Regions from separate parts of the Kitasatospora sp. McL0602 genome, predicted to be linked through region 1. Evidence: riboswitches for the same ligand, from Rfam matches in the RefSeq annotation. Region 1 holds a riboswitch; the other holds the start of a gene.
What was found. Region 1 has a riboswitch for cyclic di-AMP ahead of ACR68M_RS31975 (LysM peptidoglycan-binding domain-containing protein). Riboswitches for the same ligand answer to the same signal wherever they lie in the genome.

Region 2: it holds a riboswitch for cyclic di-AMP, as region 1 does, so the genes downstream of both, ACR68M_RS14420 (M23 family metallopeptidase) here and ACR68M_RS31975 (LysM peptidoglycan-binding domain-containing protein) in region 1, are expected to answer to the same signal.

Annotation. Positions count from the first base shown of each region.
Region 1 covers NZ_CP197246.1:7,070,500-7,078,012, forward strand. The annotation lists gene ACR68M_RS31965 (SpoIIE family protein phosphatase) at 1-356, shown strand, start outside; gene ACR68M_RS31970 (TIGR03086 family metal-binding protein) at 408-1,001, opposite strand; gene ACR68M_RS31975 (LysM peptidoglycan-binding domain-containing protein) at 1,062-1,988, opposite strand; cyclic di-AMP (ydaO/yuaA leader) riboswitch at 1,993-2,139, opposite strand; gene ACR68M_RS31980 (transglycosylase SLT domain-containing protein) at 2,285-2,959, opposite strand; gene ACR68M_RS31985 (leucyl aminopeptidase) at 2,993-4,402, opposite strand; gene ACR68M_RS31990 (hypothetical protein) at 4,399-6,885, opposite strand; gene ACR68M_RS31995 (aminotransferase class V-fold PLP-dependent enzyme) at 7,485-7,513, opposite strand, start outside.
Region 2 covers NZ_CP197246.1:3,195,774-3,203,286, reverse strand. The annotation lists gene ACR68M_RS14455 (SpoIIE family protein phosphatase) at 1-575, opposite strand, end outside; gene ACR68M_RS14450 (PP2C family protein-serine/threonine phosphatase) at 784-1,848, opposite strand; gene ACR68M_RS14445 (hypothetical protein) at 2,017-2,220, opposite strand; gene ACR68M_RS14440 (TetR/AcrR family transcriptional regulator) at 2,343-2,915, opposite strand; gene ACR68M_RS14435 (alpha/beta fold hydrolase) at 2,915-3,754, opposite strand; gene ACR68M_RS14430 (tautomerase family protein) at 3,913-4,134, shown strand; gene ACR68M_RS14425 (YiaA/YiaB family inner membrane protein) at 4,131-4,421, opposite strand; cyclic di-AMP (ydaO/yuaA leader) riboswitch at 4,638-4,796, shown strand; gene ACR68M_RS14420 (M23 family metallopeptidase) at 4,810-5,613, shown strand; gene ACR68M_RS14415 (hypothetical protein) at 5,656-7,513, opposite strand, start outside.

The sequences.
Region 1 (7,513 bases):
AGTGGGAGGTCCCGGCCGAGGCGGCGGCCGTCGGGACCGTCCGGGCGGCCGTCAGCGCACAGCTCGAGCGCTGGGGCATCGAGGAGTTGGCGTTCACCACCGAGCTGATCCTGAGCGAGCTGGTGACCAACGCGATCCGCTACGGCAGCGAGCCGATCCGAGTCCGGCTGCTGCGTGACCGCCACCTGATCTGCGAGGTGTCGGACACCAGCGGCACCTCACCGCACCTGCGCTACGCCGCCGCCATGGACGAGGGCGGGCGCGGGCTGTTCCTGGTCGCCCAGTGCTCGGAGCGCTGGGGCACGCGGTACACGGCGGCGGGAAAGGTGATCTGGGCGGAGCAGCTGCTCGACTGAGCAGGTCGGCAGCCGAGCAGGTCGGCAGCCGAGCAGGTCGGCGGCCCGCCGTCAGTTCGGCCAGTGCGGCGAGCGGCCCAGGACGCGGAGGATCCGGTCGAGGGTGCCGCCTCCACCCGTCGCGGCGAGCCCCGGGCGGAACGACGCGCCCTCGCGCAGGCGGTTCGCGCCGTCGGGGACCTGCTCGGCGATCGGCAGCGCGGCGTCGAGCAGGTCGGCGTCGAACTCGGCCGGGACGCCGATGGTGGCGGCCACGTCCCACCCGTGGACCACGTAGTCGATGAAGTGGAAGCCGACGGCCAGGCCGGCGGGGAAGAGCCGGTCGCTGCGGATCTCCGGCAGCCACAGCCCTCGGTCCAGCAGGCCGTCCGCGCCGAAGGCGGCCGTCACGGCCGCCGCCGACGCGGCGAACTCGGCGGCGGGGTCGTCCCCCACCGGCCGGTCGGCCCACACCCCGAGGTCGCTGGTCTCCCCGAGGGCCGAAGCCGCGAAGCCGCGGTTCTGCCCCACCATGTGGGCCAGCAGCCGGCCGAGGTCCCAGCCCGCACAGGGGCTCGGCCGGCCGAGCTGCCCGACCTCGACCTGGTTCACGATCGACTCGGTGATCTTCAGTGCCCGGCGGTCGAATTCACGGATGTCCGTCACAGGGCTGACTCTAGCGCCCGTCCCGGCAGAGGTAGTTGGCCGCTCCGGCTCAGGTCCGGCTCAGGACAGGTGGAGCACCTCGCCGGGGTGGATCAGGTCGGGGTTGGTGCCGACCACACCGAGGTTGTGGTCGTAGACGTGCTGCCAGCCGCCGAGGTGGTACGCGTCGGAGATCCCCGACAGGGTGTCGCCGGGGGCGACCGTGTAGCTGCCGGGGGCCTGCGGGCTCGGTGCCTGCTGGGCGGGCACCTGCTGGGTCGGTGCCTGGCCGGTGGCCGTCCCGTCGGGTGCGGGCTGCGACGGTGCGGTGGTGGGCGCCGTGGTGGGCGCCGTGGTGGGCATCGCGGTGGGCGTGGTGACCGGGGCCGTCGGCTGGGGCACTGCGGGGGTGGCGGGTGCGGTGCTCGGCGTGCTGCTCGGCGTGGTGCTCGGCAGGCCGGCGACCGGGGGTGCCGACTGGGGCGCCGTCGGGGTGACGGGTGACGTGACGGGCGCGGTGGTGGGGGTGGCGGCCGGCGGGGTGAGCGGCGCGGGGGCGGTCGTGGCCGGGTCGGTGGCCGTCGAGGCCGCCGGGGTGGGGGTGCCGGGCGTGCCGGGCGTGGTGGCGGGCGCGCTGGGGGGCTGGAGGGCGCTGTTGCAGCTGGCCCAGCGGTCGGGGCCGCGGTCGGCGAGCATCCGTTCGGCGACGGTGATCTGCTGGTCCTTGCTGGCGTGGCTGGGCTGCGCGGCGTACAGGTCGCCGCCGTACCAGACCCAGTCGCGCAGCGTGATGCCCAGGCCGCCGTAAGTGCCGTCGCCGGTGTTCTGCGTCCAGTTGCCGCCGCTGGTGCACTGGGCGACGGTGTCCCAGGCGGTGACGGGGGCGGCGTGTGCTGCGGCTGCGGTGAGCAGCGGGAGCGCCAGGCCGACGCCCGTGACGGTGGCGGCGGCGACCGCGCGGTCGGCCTGGGTGGGGCGGCGGTGTCGTCCGGGGCCCGAGAAGACCATCAGTTGTCCCTCTCCGCACGCCTGCGAGGTGAGCTGTCGGGTTCGGACCGAGAGGTGGCCCGGCCGCTGGTGCGGCTTCACCCCGAGCCGTGGGGGCCACGGCGAGGTACCTGGTTCCCCCGTCCCTGCCCAGGGGTCAGCTGTGTCGTCCCGGGGGAGCGGTGGGCAGGGTTCGGCGTGCCGCGTCCGGGGCCCGCGCTGGCGGGCTGCTCGGAGACTAGAGGGAGGATCAGCTCGATAACAACCCGGCAACCCGAACATCACACAATCATCACGAGCCTCGTCGGCCCCTCGGCTCAGCCGTGCGCGGCCAGCGCCTGGTCGGCCTTCGGCAGGTTGGCATGCAGATGATCCAGGTACGCCTGCGCCTGCGACCCCGGCCGGGCGCCACGGGCGAAGGCCAGCATGTTCCCCGGGCCCGTGTTGTAGCCGAGCGCGAGAAGTTCGTCCTTCGTGTACGAGCCCGACAACTTGCCCGGCAGCTGGTCGGCCAGCCCGTTCAGGTACCAGGCGGCGGCCTGGACGGCGAGCCCCGGGTCGTCCGGCAGCTCCTCCCACCGACGGTCCGCGAAGTGCCCCGGCTTGGTCTCGTCGAAGGCGGCCCGGTGCATGTTGGCGATCCCGAACGCGGAGTCCGGCTTGAGTCGCTGCCAGGCCCGCTCCAGCTCGGGGTCGTGCGGCTTGTACGCCTCGTTGTAGAGGATCGCCATCAGCAGCCGGGGGCTCACCCCGGCCCGCCCGGCCTGCTCGCGCACCTGCGGCGCGTAGTGGGCGGGGTCGTACGAGCTGCTCCCCACGCTGCCCGGGGAGGGCGAACTGCTGGGTGAACTGCTGGGTGAGGCGCTCGGCGAAGGGGCGGCCGCCGGGGTGGTGGCCTCGGACGACCGGGGGATGGCCTTGCAGCCGCACCCCAGCAGCCCGACCGCCAGTAGGGCCCCTGCCGTCCGCCAGTACCGCCGCTTCCCGCTCATACTTCCTGATCGTACGTCGGCAACCGGGCCGGGTCAGTGACCTCCGGAGACCAGCAGCTCCACCAGCGTCCGCACACCGACGCCCGTGCCGCCCGGCACCCACTCGCCGTCGTCGGTGTCGGAGAGCGCCGTGCCCTGGATGTCCAGGTGCGCCCACGGGATGCCCGGTGGTACGAACTCGCGGAGGAAGAGCCCCGCGAGCAGCGCGGTGCCGTGCCGGACGCCGATGGTGTAGTTGACGAGGTCGGCGACCCGGGAGGTGAGCTGAGTGCGGTACTCCTCGGGCAGCGGCAGCGGCCAGAACTGCTCACCGGCCCGCCGCCCGGCCGCCCGGACGGCCTCCGAGAGGGCCTCGTCGGTGCCCATCACGGCGGTGATCCGGCGGCCGAGTGCGACGGCCGCCGCGTCCGTCAGGGTGGCGAGATCGATGATCGCGTCCGGTCCGGTCTCCCCGGCCAGCGCCAGCGCGTCGGCCAGGATGAGGCGGCCCTCGGCGTCCGGGTGGCGGACCTCGACGGTGGCGCCGCTGCGCATCCGCAGCACGTCACCTACCCGGATCGGGTCGGCGTTCGGCATGTTCTCGGTCAGCGGGAGCCAACCGTCCACCGCGATCGGGCAGTTCAGTGCGCCGAGGGTGGACATCGTGGCGAGCACGGTGGCGGCCCCGGCCATGTCTGCCTTCATGGTGGCGAGTTCGGCGTTCGGCTTGAGCGCGAGACCGCCCGCGTCGTAGGTGACGCCCTTGCCGACCAGGGCGATCCGCCGGGCGGCCGGCTCGGCCGGCCGGTAGCGCAGCCGGACCAGCCGGGGCGGCACCAGGGAGCCCCGGCTCACCCCGAGCAGCCCGCCGAGCCGCTCGTGCGAGATCCGCTTGGCGTCCCAGACCTCGCACTCCAGGCCGGAGTCGGAGGAGATCTTCAACGCCCGCTCGGCGAACTCCGGCGGGGTGAGCGCCTCGCCCGGCTCGTTGACCAGGTCACGGGCCAGCAGCACCGCCCCGCCGACCCGCAGACCGGTGGCGAGCGCGGCGCGGGCCTCCGGCGTGTCCTCGGCCACCAGGTCGATCCGCTGGTCGACCCGGGGCGCGGCGGTGAAGTACCCGCTGAAGCGGTACCCACCGAGCAGGTAGCCCTCGACCAGCGGCCGCAGGTCGGCGTCCGGGGCCTGCACGGCGAGCCGCCGGTAGCCCCCGACGCCCCGGGCGAGGCGGGCCGCCGCCGTGCGGGCGGTGTCGGGCCCGTACGCGGCGCGCGGGCCGCAGCCCAGCAGCACGGTGACCGGATCGCCCGGCAGGTGCAGGGTCTGCCCTGCCGCGCCGGAGAAGCCGCTGCCCGCGAGGAAGGCGGGGGAGAGCTCGGCGGGCAGCTCACCGGCCCAGACCGGCACCACCACCGCGTCGACGTCCGAGGCCCGTTGCGGCGTCAGCCGCCACTCGGCGCTCATGACGCGCGGGCGGCGCGGCGGGCCGCCCCCCACGCCTCGAGGTCGTCCAGGTACTGCCCGGCCAGCTCGCCCATGCCGCCGGCCGCGCCGACGGAGGCCCAGCCCCGGGCCGCCGAGATCGCGTGCGGGTCGATCCGCAGCGCCTGGAAGAAGCAGTCCTCCGCGAGCAGCGGCTGCCCGGCCCGCGCGAAGCAGTCGCCCGCCGCCGCGTAGCCGAAGGCCGTCGAGACCGGGCCCAGCCGGGCCGTGCGCAGGTAACTGCGGGCGGCCTCCTCGGGCTTGCCCTCCTTCATCAGGCCCTCCGCGACCTCGATGTGGGTCTTGGGCTCGTACGGGTCGATCGCTAGCGCCTCGGCGACCAGCCGGTGCGCCCGCTCGTTCTCGCCGAAGGCGTAGAACTCCTTCGAGCGGCTCTCGACGCAGGCCCGCAGGTTCTCCCGCTTCAGGAACTCCTGGTACTCGCCGACGGCCGGCACCGCACGGGCCAACTCCTCGGCGCGGTCCATGTCGGCGGCCAGCTGCACGGTGTCCTTCTGAAGGAACGGCACGTAGCTGACGCTACGGTAGAACCGGCTCTCCCACATGATCTTCTCGAACTCCGAGTGCTGCGGATCGGCCAGCAGCTCGGCCAGCGCCTTCTCACCGATCTCCCGCCAGGCGAGCGCCGTCTCCAGCGCACGCGTCTCGCGGGCCTCGAAGATGACCGAGAAGACCGCGACGTGGAACCGCAGTTGGGTCGGACAGGCCGGGTGCTCCACGATCGCCCGCGAGTTCGCCGGCGCCGCGACGTTGGCCCGGCCCACCGAGCCGACCCAGCGGACCACGTCGAGCCAGTGGTGCATCCGCAGCTCGGCCGGGGTGCTCAGCTCGGCGGCCGGGGTGTACGGCAGCAACTCCTGTACCAGCTTGATGAATCCGAGCCGGAACAGCACCCCGGCGACCTGGTGCTGCCGCTCCGCGTCGTACGAGGCGAAGTCCTCCACCCACCCGCACAGGGTGTCCCAGGCGGGCGTGCGCAGGTGTGCGGGCAGCTCGGCGGGGTGCGAGACGGCGAACTCGCGCAGGCCGGACTCGCGGATCAGGTTGGTCCGGAAGGCGGGCGGCATCAGCCGCTGCCAGTTCACCTCGGGCGGCGTGCCCCGCTCGGCGAACTCGAAGGCCATCGTGGGCAGATTGGCGTACAGCCCGGGGGACTTCGACTCGCCGAGGTTGAAGTACGCGGCGTGCATCCGGTAGTGCCAGTTGTTCTCGTACGGCCGCTGCGGATCGCGCGCGGCGGCCAGCCGGACGACCTCGGCCAGCGGCTCGTCACCGGCGTCCAGGCAGCTGGCCACCAGCCTGTCCCGGGTGGTGCTCGCCCGTGGCGCGGCGCGGAAGGCCCGCTCGGTGAGCACCCGGGCGAACTCGCCCTGCTTGAGCTCCTTCGCGCAGTCGGCCGCAGCCAGTAGTGCGTAGGCGGTGCCGTACGGGCCGAGCCGGGCCGCGTGCAGGTAGCCCGCGAGGGCCTGCTCGGTCTCGCCCGCGCGCTGGTGCGCCTGGGCGGCCTGCATCCGGATCTTCACGCAGGTCGGGTCGATGGCCACGCCCTCGCCGATGGCCTGCTGCTCGGCCGCGGTGTCGCCGAGCCGGACGGCCATCTCCACCCGGCGGTCGATCAGCCGCCGCCTGGTCTCCAGCAGCACCATCGCATCGTCCTCGTCCGGCGCGGTCAGCTCGACGACGGCCTGCTGCGCCTCCGCCAGCCGGGCGGCCGCCCCGGCGAAGTCCTTCTGCCGCTCGGCGTACATGGCCTCGCGGATCGCGAGGCGGGCGTCCAGGATCGTCCGCTCGAAGCCGGTCAGCCCGGGGGCGACGTCGGCGAGCAGGGCACGGGCCTGGCCGAGGTGGTGCGGGACGGCCGAGTCGTCGTTGCCGTGGCGGGCCAGCAGGTAGCCCCAGCCCGCGACCGACTGCACGTGGGTGACGGTGGGGGCGAGGTGCTCGACCAGCGGCCGGTAGGCGGCCGTCGTCCGCTCGGTGAGGCCCTCGAGGCCGAACAGGGCGATCGCGCGGGCCGCTTGGAGGCCGGCCGTCACGCCGTCCTGGCAGGAGGACTCGGGCAGGTCCTCCGGCACCACGTCGAGCACGGCGGGGAAGAGACAGGCGGCGACCAGCCAGTGTGCCAGCCCGGCGCGGTCCACGGTGTCCAGATCGGCCCGGTGCCGGTAGGCCTCCGTCATCCGCCGCCAGGCGGGGGAGGCCAGCTCCTCGGGCAGCTCCGCCGGGTTCGCCGCCCGGTAGGAGTGCAGCCGGGACTCCTCGACCAGCAGCTGCCGGTAGCTGGCGGGCATCGTCATGCCGAAGCGCAGCGCGCCCGGGGAGCGCTTCTCGAACCGCCGGGCCGCGAGGACGGCGGCCCTGGCCTGGATGACGGTCGACGGGGTCTCGGCACCGTCGAAGTACGGTCGGTGCACCTCGAACGTCAACCAGCTCGGGGCGTTCACCCCGACTGTTCCGTGACTGAACTCCCAGCGGTCCACGGCGTCATTCCCATCGTTCTCGAAGTGCTCTCGGGGAGCGGAGATGCGCCCTGCGACCCGTGGGCCGCAGAGCGCATCACCAGTGGGACGGATCAGGCAGCGTCGTCGAACAGGCAGGTCCAGCAGTCAGCTGCACCCGTCGTGATCTCGACCTCGTCCGCCAGGGACTCCCAGGACTCGTACGACATTTCGCACTCCCTTCACCGAATGACCGGCCGCTATATTCGGCCGGTGCTGGTGAATGGAAAGTTATGGCAGTCGGTCTCGCACCGTCAAGGCCCTCCGGAGAATTCACGGACGAATGTGCGATGGCCCCGGAAATGCAGAAAAGGGAAATCGAACCACGCCCTGCGGCCAAGGGCCGCAGGGCGTGGCAGGGAAACGCCGGATCAGACGTTGGTGTCGATCAGGCAGGTCCAGCAGTCGGCCTCGCCCGTCGTGATCTCGGCCTCGTCCGCCAGGGTCTCCCAGGACTCGTACGACATTTCGCACTCCCTTCGTCGAATGCGGGCCCTGATTGCCAGGTCCGCTGAAATGGAAGTTATGACACTGCGTCAGCAGCGTCAAGGCTTCAGTTCGGCAATCTTCGACA
Region 2 (7,513 bases), 3.9 Mb from region 1:
ACGGCGATCGTCAGCAGCGGCTGCGGGCTGGGCCGCCCGCCGGCCCTGACGCCCTCGGGGGCGTGCTCGCTGGACTGCACGTGGTCGATCAGGTGGGCGAGGCGGTGGGCGCAGGCCTCGGCCAGCGTCTCCAGCACGTCGATGTCCCGGCGCGGCACGGTGCCCCGGTGGGCCAGCGCCAGTGCGAGCACGCCGACGGTCGCGCCGTCCACCAGCAGCGGCAGGGTGGCGAGCGCGACCAGGCCGGTGCCCCGGCCGGTCCTGGTGTTGGGGTAGTCGGTGCTGGTCTGTTCGGGGCTGAGCAGCACCGGGCCGCGCTGGCGCAGCGCCAGCGCGGCGGGCAGGTCGCCGGCGGGGTCGACCAGGCTGTAGCGCTCGTGCGCCCACTCGGGCAGGCCGTGCGAGGCGGCGAGCCGCAGCATGCCGTCGCCGTCGAGCAGGTACAGCGCCGAACCTTCGCCGGTCACCCAGGCGGGGCCCTCGGCCAGGATGGTGCCGAGCAGCTCGGCGGCACTCCCGCAGCGCAGCAGCAGCCGGACGCAGCGCATCGCCGTCCGGGCGGACTGGGTCCGCATCCCGTCCTCAGGAGGGAGCCACGGCGAGCTGAGGTCCATGGGGAGTACCCGGCCCTTCCCGCTCGCGCTCCGGTACTACGTAATGCTCAACATCCTAATTTCCAAGCCCCCGAATGGCCGGTTCTACGACCCCGCCACGCCGTGCGGGCCGCACGCGACCGCCGCTGCCGCCGCTGCCTCGGGCCCCGCTGCCTCGGGCCCCGCTGCCTCAGGCCCCTGCGCCGAGTCGCCGCACCACGACCACCGTCCGGTCGTCGGCCACGGTCGCCGCGACCGTCCGCAGCAGCTCCGCCGCCGGGTCCGCCGGCGAGCCGTACCGCAGCAGCGGCCCCGCCGCCACGAGCAGCCGGGCGATGCCCGCGTCGATGTCCTCGCCCGGTACCTCCACCAGGCCGTCGCTGTAGAGCAGCAGTCCGTCGCCGTGGTCGAGCCGCCCGGCCGCCGCCGGGAAGGACGCCCCCGGCAGGATGCCCAGCGCCGGGCCCCCGTCCTCCAGCAGCCGCCAGCTGCCGCCCGCCGCCCGGCGGTAGTGGGCGGTCGGCGGGTGCCCGGCGTGGAACAGCCGGTACTCCCCGCTGGAGGGCCGCAGGGCGAGGTGCACGGCGGTCGCGAACTCGTCCTCCCAGTCGAGCCGGCAGAGGTAGTCGTTGGCCCTCGGCAGGAAGGACTCCGGCGGTACGGAGCCGAGCAGCATCGCCAGCGCCCCGGAGAGGTGCATCGAGCGCGCCGCCGCCCGGCTGCCCTTGCCGGAGACGTCGACCAGCACGACCTCCAGCAGGTCGCGCTCCGGCCGCTGGGAGCTGAGCACGAAGTCGCCGGAGAAGAAGTCCCCGCTGACGGGCGCCAGTGCCCGGTGGAACTGCCAGTCGAGCAGCTGCACCGGCAGCCGCCCGAGCGCCCGGGTGCGCTCCGCGAGCTCCAGCAGCATCGAGTCGCCCCGGGTGCCGCGCAGCCCCAGCCGGGTCCGGTAACGCGAGGTCAGCAGCACCACCACGGCCGCCGCGACGACCACCAGCGCCGAGCCCGGCCGCACCCCGTAGGGCCTGCGCAGCAGGACGTCCAGCACCAGCCCCACCGCGACCGGCCCGAGCAGCATCAGCTGCCGCCGGGTGTGCAGCACGAACCCGCCGCAGATCACCGGGAAGACCAGTGCGGACGGCGGGCAGATCTCCGGGTACTCGATCGCGATCCAGGTCAGCGCCCCGGTGAGGGCGGTCAGCAGCCCCAACGCGCCCCGCTCGGCCTGCGGATCACCGTCCAGCAGCCGGCTCATCCACCGCCCGAACGGCCCGCGCCGCACCCGCGCTCCCACACGCCGCGCCACTGTCGTGACTGCGGGCACCCGGACCTCCGCTGCTACATCGGGACAATTCGCCCAATCTAGCCTGCGCCGGGGCTCAACGGCGGGTGGCCGCGGGTGGCCGCCTCCGGGCTGTCGGTCCTACTGGCCGTCGGACTCGCCGTACGACGGCGTGCTGCTCGCCTCGACCGGGCGCAGCCCCCACGCGCTGCGCGCCACGGCGAACGCCCGCCGGACGGCGCCCCCGAGGCCCTCGCCCGCCGGGGCCGGGGCGGCGGCGGTGCGGGCCGGGGCGGCCGTGCGCTGGCTCGGGATGAGGCCGGTGCTGTGCGCCGTCCGCGTCATGTGCCCACATCCTTGCTGAGATCCACTGGTGCCCGAACCATATGGTTACCCAGGCTGCCGACAGTCTCGCGGGTGTCCGGCGACGGATTGGTCTCGGAATCCACCCGAATCGGTACCAGCTGTCACGCGGACGGGGGCCAGCTGCGCAGACCGTCCGTCAGGACCCGGACCAGCCGGTCCTGTGTCACCGTCAGGTCCGCCGCCAGCTGGAAGGCCCCGCCGGTGGCCAGCGCGGCGTACCCGTGCGCCATCGAGCGGACCGTCCGGGCCGCGTGCACGGCCTCCGTCCCCGCCAGGCCGTAGCCCCGGAGCACGGCGATGATCACGCCGACCAGCCGGGCGGCGGCCTCCCGCAGGTCGGCGTCCGGCTGCGGGGCCTGCGGCAGGGCCGCGTACCGGTAGGGGTACCGCTCCGCGTAGCCCAGGTAGGCGGCGAACAGGGCCGCGACCGCGTCGTCCCGGCTGCGCCCGAGGACGGCCTCGCCGAGGGCCTCGGCGAGCTCCTGGGTGACGCGTACCGAGACCAGTCGGCGGAGTTCGGGCAGGCCGCCGGGCACGTGCTTGTAGAGCGAGGGGGTCGCGACGCCCGCCCGGCCGGCCACGGACGCCAGGGTCAGCGACTCGGGGCCCTTGTCGTCGATGATCTCCAGGGCGAAGCCGACCACGGCCGCCGGGGTGAGGCCGACCCGGGGCATCAGGCCACCTCGGCGAGGAAGGGCAGCAGCGCGTCGGCGGTGGCCTGCGGGAACTCGGCCATCGGGTAGTGCCCGGCGCCCTCGATCATCACCTTGCGGGCGTTCAGGGCGGCGGCCTGGCGGTCGGCGACGACGGCCGGGTCCGGGAAGTCGGGGTCCTTGGTGCCCATCACGACCAGCGCGGGGCAGCTGACGGCGGAGCTCCAGCCGACCGGCGAGGAGTCACCGAAGACGTAACCCCGGGTGGCGGCCTTGCGGCCGGGGGTGCGCAGCGCGGCGACCAGCCCGGCGACGTACTCCTCGAAGTCGGCGGGCTTGGCGCTCGGGTAGGCCATCTTGCGGAGGTAGAGGCCCCAGACCGAGGGGAGGCGCAGCAGGGTGTGGCCGAGCGCCTTGACCACGAGGCGCTGGAGGGCGTTCTGCGGGAGGTTCTCGATGAAGCCGTCCAGCAGGGCGATCCCCGCGACCCGCTCGGGGGCGAGCCCGGCGGCCTTCACGACCGTGGCGGCGGTGTACGAGCTGCCGACCAGGGTGGCCCGCTCGATGCCGAGGTGGTCGAGCAGAGCGAGCACGTCGTCGGCGATCGCGGCGGGGGAGTAGTCGTCCCAGGCGATCGAGGACTCGCCGAAGCCCCGGACGTCCATGGTGATCACCCGGTGCCCCGCCCCGGCCAGCAGCGGGCGCAGGTGCCGGTAGGCGGCGCGGGAGTCGAGCATGCCGGGCAGCAGCACGATGGGGGTGCCGGTGCCGGAGACGGTGTCGTCGAAGGCGATCCGGCCACCGGGGAGGTCGAGGTGACGGGTGGTGGTGTGGTCGGGGGTGGTGGCGGTGGCGTTCATTGCGGTCTCCTCGGGGCCGTTGCGGTGTTCCCTATAGCCATAAAGCTAAGGCTAATAGCCTTAGCCGTCAAGGGGGTGCCGCGAAGCCGTGCGGTACGGTCGCGAAGGATCAAGGAACCCGTCGCACAGGGGATCGACCGTCGTACCGAGGAGCAGTCATGCCGTTCATCAACGTCAAGCAGCTGTCCGGCCGCACCGATGAGCAGAACGCGGAGATCAGCCGCGAGCTCACCGCCACCTACGCCCGGGTCACCGGGGTGAAGCCGGAGAACATCTGGGTCGCGATCGAGGAGATCCCGGCCAAGAACTGGTCCGCCGGGGGTGTCACCTTCGCCGCGAAGGCCGAGCTGGCGGCGAAGGCCGGGGAGCAAGGGGCCTAGAGTCCCTCGACCTTGAACGGGTCGTGCTCGGCCAGCAGCTTCTCCAGCCGCGCCTGGTCGACCCGGGTGGTGATCGCGCCGGCTTCCTGGCGGTCGCGGACCACCTTGGCGAGCGTGAACGCCGAGGTGATCTCGTAGAGCAGGCCGACGGCCAGGAAGCCGCGCATCCACGCGCTGACGGGAAGGTAGGCGATCCCGACGGCGAGGGCGGTCGAGGCGAGGGCGAAGGAGAGCACGGCCTGGATGTAGTACGCGGCCGTGGTGCGGGGTTGCGTCGGTGCGTTCATGTCTGAAGGCTCTCCAACTTCCGTGCCCGCCACATGAGTACGGCTACTCAGCCGGGGTGTGCGCAGTGCGGTGGCCGGGTGGGTGAAAAGGTCGCGAACCACCCGAATCACCTCCGGAGGTCTGGTCCACCTGTCGGAGTGGCTTGGAATCAGGGACTCGTGGGATTAACGTTTGATAACGCAGCGCGGTCGGCAACGCCGTACCCGAAACGGCACCGTGCGCCGTCGCCTAATCCGTGGACCCGCCTTCGCCGGTGGGTCCGGGAGCCGGGGAACCACGTTCCACTGGGGTGAATCAGCCGGGCCCGCCCGGCCGTAGGAGACCTTCCTGCTCCGAACCCGTCAGCTAACCCGGTAGGCGCGAAGGAAGGAAAGGAGCGCGCCTCCCTTGGCGTCGACGCACTCCCCCGCGAACCCCGGAGCGGCCACCAAGCTGCTCGACGAACCCGCCGACCTCCAGGCCCGGCACCGGATGCCCCGGCAGACCCGCACCGGCGGGCCGCTGATCGGCGTCACCGCGATGGCCGCCTCGCTCGGCGCGACCGGCTTCGCCGCCGCCGTGCCGGCCGCCGCAGCCGTGCCCGTGCCGCCTCCCGCCAGCGCAGCGGCGGCCGAGAGCACCATCGAGCTCTCCGCCGACCCGGGGCTGGCCCTCGCCGCACGCATCCAGCAGCAGGCCGACGGCCAGCGCACCTCCGCCGAGGAGACCGCCCGGCTGGCCGCCGCGCAGGAGGCCGAGGCCAAGCGGGCCGCCCAGCAGGCCGAGGCCGAGGCGGAGTCCGCAGGCGCGGCCCTCACCGCCTTCACCCTGCCGGCCGCCAACTACACGCTGACCGCGCACTACGGCCAGTCCGGCTCGTACTGGTCGCACCTGCACACCGGCCTCGACTTCGCGGCCCCCACCGGCACGCCCGTGACCGCCGTCGGCGCGGGCACCGTCAGCTCGGCGGGCTGGTCCGGCGCGTACGGCTACCGGGTGATCCAGGCCCTGCCCGACGGCACCGAGATCTGGTACTGCCACCTCTCCGCCATCACCACCGCCTCCGGCGCCGTCACCGCCGGCACCGTGCTCGGCAAGGTCGGCGCGACCGGAAATGTCACCGGCCCGCACCTCCACCTGGAGGTCCGCCCGGACGGCGCCGCCCCGATCGACCCGCTGCCCTGGCTCCAGGCGCACGGCCTCCAGCCGTAGCCGGACGACCGGGAGGGCCGAGCCCTCCCGGTCGCACCCCGGCTAGTTGGAGCGGGCGTAGAAGTCGTACTCGGCGTACTGACCGACCCAGCCGGACACGGTGGACGCCTGCACAAAGAGGGTGTGGCTGCCCCAGCGCCCGACGGGGAGCTGGAGGTGCGCCTTGCCGTCCTTGTCGGCGGCGATGTGGGTGCACCCGCTGCCCGGCTGGCCGTCGACGTAGCAGAAGTCGGCGATCTGCCGGCCGTTGCTGCTGCCGGTCGAGACCGCGCTGAAGGTGAAGTTCAGCATCGTGCCCGGGTAGATCTGGCCCGGGACGGCGTCGGAGGTGATGTTCACCGCGCCGACCCGCGAGTCGCCGTCCGCCTGGAAGTAGCAGGGCTTGCTCGCGGGGGTCGACACCTTGCCGTCCGTGGCGTACGCGTAGAAGCTGTACGCGCCGCTGAGCACCGGCTTGGGCAGCGGGATGGCCATCCCGTGGCCGTTCTCGGTGGCGTAGTCGGTCGTCAGGCCGGACGGGTCCGTCACCACCGCGTGCACGCGGAGGTCGGAGGAGTAGGGCAGCGGGCCCGGGTCGAGGGCGCCCACGGAGACGGCCTGGCCGTCCACGACGGTCTCCCAACGGCCGGGGGCGGTCGGGCCGCAGGGGAACAGCAGGCTGCTGTCCGTACCGTTCTGCAGGGCGCCGGGGGTGCCGACCGGGTCGGTGAAGTAGCCGAAGATGTCGACCACGACGTCGGTGGAGCCGAAGCGGTTGTAGATGTTGATCAGGCCCGAGTCGTCGACCGGGACGACGACCTGGTTCGGCACGACCTGCCTGGGGCCGAAGTTGAGGTTCGAGGTGGTCGGGCGGTTGGTGCCGTTGCCCGGGAAGACGGTGAGGTAGCCGCCCGCCGTGGCGTTGACCGCCGTGACGTTCAGGACGACGGCCGAGACCTTGGTGGTGCCGAGACCACCCCGGGCGACCGGCAGCTGCAGCGTGGAGTCCTGGCCGATCGGCGAGTTGCCCTTCTCGCGGGTGTCGATCATCCGGGTCGGGCCGGTCGGGGTGAAGCCCGCGCCGTACGGGGCGCTGGTGTAGTAGCCGAAGACGTCGGCGACGACGTCGGTGCTCCCGGCGAAGTTGTAGATGTCGACGCTGCCGTCGGCGCCGAGCGGCACGGTCACCAGGTTCGGGACGGTCTGCCCGGCGGTGAAGTTGAGGTTCGAGGTGGTCGGCAGCGAGGTCCCGTGCGGGTAGACGGTGAGGAAGCCCCCGGCCGTCGGGCGGGTCGCGGTGACGTTGAGCACGACGGCGGTGGCGCCCCTCGGCGGTATGCCCGCGGTGCCGGCCAGCTTCAGGTTCAGCGTCCCGCGCGTACCGACCGGCCGCCCGCCCGGGTTGCGGGTGTCGAGCACCCGGCCGGGGGTCAGCGGCATGTACGAGGAGCCGGGCACCGCCGGGCTGTCGGTGTAGTAGCCGGCCAGGTCGGCGACCACGTCGGTGTTGCCGCCGAAGTTGTAGAAGTCGACGTAGCCGTTGGTCACCGGCACGGTCACCAGGTTCGGCACGGTCTGCCCGGCGGTGAAGTTGAGGTTCGAGGTGGTCGGGCGGGTGGCGCCGTCCGGATACACCGTCAGGAAGCCGCCACCGGTGGTGTCGGTGACCGTGACGTTCATGACGACCGCGCGGACGTTCGCGGCGGTGAGGCCGGTGTTCACCTTGATGGCGCCCCGGTTGGCGACCGGCACCCGGCCGGGCACGCCGATCGCCTGCCGGGTGTCGAGGATGCGGGTCGGCGTGGTCGGCACGAACTTGCCGGTCTGCGCGGGCGGCGGCACGGGTGCGTCGCCGGCGTGCGGGGCAACGTGCGGGGCGGCGGCGAGGGCGGGCGTCACGCCGGTGGCCAGCGCGCCGGTG